Regions from separate parts of the Shewanella mesophila genome, predicted to be linked through region 1. Evidence: predicted binding sites of a transcription regulator. Region 1 holds the regulator's gene; the other holds the start of a gene.
What was found. Region 1 encodes MetJ, which represses methionine synthesis genes. Its sites were predicted from a motif close to TAGACGTCTAGACGTCTA; they were not measured.
Positions count from the first base shown of each region.

Region 2: metE (5-methyltetrahydropteroyltriglutamate--homocysteine S-methyltransferase) is a predicted target of MetJ. The motif match lies at 1,070-1,087, and genes of this name have one in related genera.

Region 1 covers NZ_CP080421.1:3,753,022-3,755,488, reverse strand. The annotation lists gene K0I73_RS16550 (conjugal transfer protein TraF) at 1-179, shown strand, start outside; gene K0I73_RS16545 (sulfite exporter TauE/SafE family protein) at 251-937, opposite strand; gene metJ (met regulon transcriptional regulator MetJ) at 1,081-1,395, opposite strand; gene metB (cystathionine gamma-synthase) at 1,620-2,467, shown strand, end outside.
Region 2 covers NZ_CP080421.1:1,007,456-1,009,922, forward strand. The annotation lists gene K0I73_RS04485 (LysR family transcriptional regulator) at 98-997, opposite strand; gene metE (5-methyltetrahydropteroyltriglutamate--homocysteine S-methyltransferase) at 1,203-2,467, shown strand, end outside.

The DNA of each region.
Region 1 (2,467 bases):
CAACTGATTGGCTTGCTTTGCGTTTAGGCTATCGTCATGATCTTGAGGATTCGACCGCTGATATTTATTCCATAGGCACAGGATTTACCATTGGTCGCTCATTTAATTTCGATTTAACTGGCATGATGGGCAGCGATGATGCTGTCGGCGGCGTAATTCAAACTTCTTATCATTTTTAAGCTTGATAGTAAAAAGCGATGAAAGCTGAGATTAGCAAAGATCTCAGCTTTTTTATTTGGGCCACCTGAATTTAACTAGTCATATCTAATATCGATTTGCTTGCTAAGATGATCGCGCTGAGACTACACAGCGATAACGTCATAACCCGTGTTTTCTGCTTGTCTACCCGACCAACGAGTCGATTCGCAAATAAGTAGCCCAAAATAACCGATGGCAATAGCAGCGCCGAAATATAAAAGTGGTGTAAGGTGAGCAGGCCGCTGAAGCCTAAAATTATTAGCGCTATGGTTGAGCTGAAAATAAAAAATGCCGACAGTGCGGCTCGGAACTGTTTGGCGTCTTTTCCTGAAAGTAAGATCGCTAATGGTGGTCCACCAATGGCGGCAATATTACCAAAAATGCCTGATAGTATGCCTGCTGCAAATAAGCTAGTTCGCGTGATAGGGAGAGATAACTTGAGTAAACTTAGCAATACTGCCAGTGCCACGATAATCGCTATGGCTAAACCTAATATCGGTTGTGGTGCCCAGAGCAATAGCAAAGCACCTAATATGCCTCCAGGAATTCGTCCAAGTAATGCATATTGTAAACCGTTAAACTCAAGTGCTGCTCGTTCTCTGAATAGTGTTAACAGTGAGATTGAAAATCCCATTAAGATCACTGGCGCGGGAACGAGGCTGGGATCGACAAGATAAAGCAGTGGCGAGGCGACAACGGCTAAGCCAAAACCGATAAGGCTTTGAGTAAACGCACCCATAAAGATGATTAATGAGGCGAGAATTAAGCTCGTCGGGTCGATGATAAAGTCAGCCACAATTACTCCATCTGGCGGGAATGATTGACAAAAAAGGGACCGTTAAAAGATCCCTTTCTAGATAAATATTTGGCAAGTTGAGTGTATTACTCTAACTCTTCCCATTCGATGCCCATTTCTGTCATCAGCTTTTTCACTTCAGCTGGGATACTATCAGGCTTGTCTTTTGACAAATCATCGTCATGGGGAAGCGGTTGGCCTGTATAGGCATGCAAAAACGCTTCACAGAGCAATTCGCTGTTGGTGGCATGGCGTAAGTTATTTACCTGACGGCGTGTTCGCTCATCGGTTAATACCTTAAGTACCTTTAGAGGAATAGAGACAGTGATCTTTTTCACTTGCTCATTCTTCTTACCATGTTCTGCATATGGGCTGATATAATCGCCATTCCACTCAGTCATTGACTCACCTGTAAATTCTCAAATTCGGGGCAGATTTTATACCCTTACAAATTACAGTCAAATTATTGCCCTTAATTTTTGTGAATTGCAAATAGATTTCTAAATGTTTGGACGTCTAAACGTCTAAATGTGTTGACGGTGAGGGCTTGCTTCGGTACATTTAGACGTCCAGACATCTCTTTGTGGAAGATGACTGTTAGCGTATCGATTTTTAGGAGTAATAGATGACAGAGCGAAAACTAGCCACCACAGCGGTTCGTACCGGGATTGAGTCGGATACTCAACATGGTGCAGTTGTACCGCCCATTTACCTGTCAACAAATTACTCTTTTGATGGCCATAACAATCCCCGCGACTTTGACTATAGTCGTTCGGGTAATCCGACGCGATCAATTTTAGGCGATGCAATTGCTGAATTAGAGCGAGGCGCTACTGGTGTGGTGACCTGCACAGGTATGGCCGCAATTACCTTAGTGACTAGTTTGCTTGGCCCCGACGATCTGCTTATCGTTCCCCATGATTGCTATGGTGGTAGTTATCGTCTGTTTACCAATCTTGCAAAGAAAGGCGCTTTTAAACTTGTCGTGGTCGACCAGACAGATCCTAAAGCGTTAGACGCGGCGATCGCTCAGCAGCCCAAGATGGTATGGTTAGAAACGCCCTCTAATCCGTTATTACGCGTCGTCGACATCGAAGCAATAGCGAAAGCGAGTCACAGCGTAGGTGCACAGGTGGTGGTCGATAACACTTTTTTATCCCCTATTTTACAGCAGCCTCTACTGCTCGGCGCCGATATAGTTATTCACTCAACTACCAAATATATCAATGGTCACAGTGATGTAGTTGGCGGAGCGGTTGTCGCCAAAGATGCTGAGGTCGGTGAACTGCTCCACTGGTGGTCTAATACCTTAGGTTTAACTGGCTCGGCTTTCGATAGTTATCTTACCTTACGTGGTTTACGTACCTTGCCAATAAGAATTCGTGAGCATCAAGCAAATGCACAGAAGGTACTCGCGTTACTGACATCTCATTCTGCGGTTGCAAAGGTATATTATCCAGGGCTTACGGATCA
Region 2 (2,467 bases), 1.6 Mb from region 1:
AAATACTTTATTCATTTTTAAAGCAAAAAACTGCCTCTGGCAGTTTTTTCGATCCGGCTTCAACACCACTAACCAAAGTCGTCCTTACTTCTTTGATTCAGCCATTCTGTTTAGTTATTCCCTCTGCAGCAACAAGACTCAACCATTGCTGTGCGAGCCGCGCATTGCTACTCCTGTGACGATAAGCGCCAAATAGTGGTCTTTTTAGTCCTTCTTGCCCGAGTTTTAGCGCCGTCAATGATAAGCCATGGGCTTCATTTATCGACCAACTAGGCAGGGCGGATACACCGTCTTTACAAGCAATACGTTGCAAGAGCATAGCGGTAAGATCGCAGCGGATCTGTTTACTGACTGGGATCCCCGCAGGTTCTAAAAAGTAACGGTAGATGTCTAAACGCGCCAGTGGCACTGGATAGGTGATAAGCGATTGCTCACTGAGCTGAACTGGCGTCACATGGCGCTGTTGTGCTAACGGGTGGTCGTTGGCGACCAATAGTTTAACTTCAAAATCAAAAAGGTGCTGATAGGCGATATCCTTGTCTGGTATTGGATCTGACGTCAGCACCACATCTAGTTCTCCTTGCTTAAGCGCCGTTAGCGAATCAAACAGGTGGCGGCTCGAGAGTTCAAGGTTGGTGTGAGGGAAGTTGCTATTGAACTCTTCGATTACTGGCATCAGCCAGCGAAAGCAGCTATGGCACTCAATACCGACAAACAGATCGGCGGCGTCGTCACTCAGTCCATTTTTGAGATCGACCTCAGTTTCAATCACCTTAGGCAGAATCTCCTCTGCCAGTGTAAGTAAGCGTGTTCCTTCTTGGGTAAAAGAGAGCGGTTTACTCTTTCTAACAAAAATTGCCGAATTGATTCGGGTCTCAAGCTCTTTTATCTGGTGAGATAAGGCCGATTGAGTGACAAAGCGCTTTTTAGCTGCGCCAGCGAGACTGCCACTCTCTTTGAGGGCCACCAATGTTCGTAAATGCCTAAGCTCTATCATTTTTACCTCAGATGAATTTTGCTCATGTTGTGCTTGAAATCAATTCGATTGCGAGGTGACAGGTTAACACAATAAACTTCTAGACGTCCAGACGCCTGTTTATGCTTGTGTCATCTTAATCGTCATCAGTTGCTTGATGTCCAAGTTAACAGCGTCATTATGAATTTTGCTCATCTTAAATAAAAGGGTATACAGTATGCAGTCTATAAGTGTTGCTTCACTAGGTTTTCCAAGGATTGGCCGTCAGCGTGAGCTTAAATTTGCACTAGAAAAGTATTGGCGCGGCGAAATCACTCAAACAGCACTTGAAGAGGTTGCCAGTTCATTGCGTCAAACCCATTGGGAGTGGCAGGCAGAGGCTGGGGTTACTCATCTGCCTGTGGGGGATTTTGCCTATTACGATCACGTCTTAACCTTAAGCGCCACTATCGATGCGATTCCCGCACGTCATCGTGACGGCGATAAGGTCGATTTAGATACCCTGTTTCGAGTGGCTCGTGGACGTGCGCCAACGGGCAACGCGACCACGGCCTCGCAGATGAAAAAGTATTTCAACACTAATTATCACTATATCGTGCCGGAGCTGAGTCAAGATCAAACTTTTAAGATTGTATTCGAGCAACTTTTTGACGAGGTCGAGCAAGCAACGTCCTTGGGTTATCAGCCAAAGCCAGTAATACTCGGGCCTTTGTCTTATCTTTATCTGGCAAAATGTAGTGGCCAAGTTTTTGATAAACTGAGTTTGTTACCCCAGCTAATCGAGGTTTATCAGGCCATTCTTAGCCGCTTTGCCGACCAAGGCGTGACTTGGGTGCAATTAGATGAACCTATCTTGGCGTTAGAGTTAGAAGATGATTGGCAAGCACCTTTCGCTGACACCTATCAGGCATTAAATGATGTCGATGTTAAACTCATGCTAGCAACCTATTATGGCAGTGTCGCACACCATCAACAGCTGATCAGTGATTTGGACATTGCTGGCGTTCATATCGATCTGGTGAGTGCGCCGCAGCAGTTACCTCAATTTGCCGCAGACTTAAAACCTGAACAAGTATTAAGTCTTGGGGTGATCAATGGTCGTAATGTGTGGGCTGCTGAGCTTGATAATATTAAGCAACTGCTTGCGCCTGTAGTTGCTGATTTTAGCAATCAGATATGGATCGCACCTTCTTGTTCACTGTTACACACCCCTGTTGACCTAGATATTGAAACTGAACTTGAGGCGTCTCTGCGTGAGCAGTTAAGTTTTGCAAAGCAAAAACTAACAGAGCTCCATCAATTGAGAACCTTGTTAGTCGAGCCCGAATCCGTGGCATCTCAAGCGATAGTGACGCGCTGTATTGAGAGGCGAACCGCCAGAAAAAATGCGGCTAATGATCAAGTAAATGCGCGGGTGGCTGCATTAACCCTCGCTGATTTTGAGCGTCAAAGCGGATTTGAATTGCGTCAAGTGAAGCAGCAACAACGCTT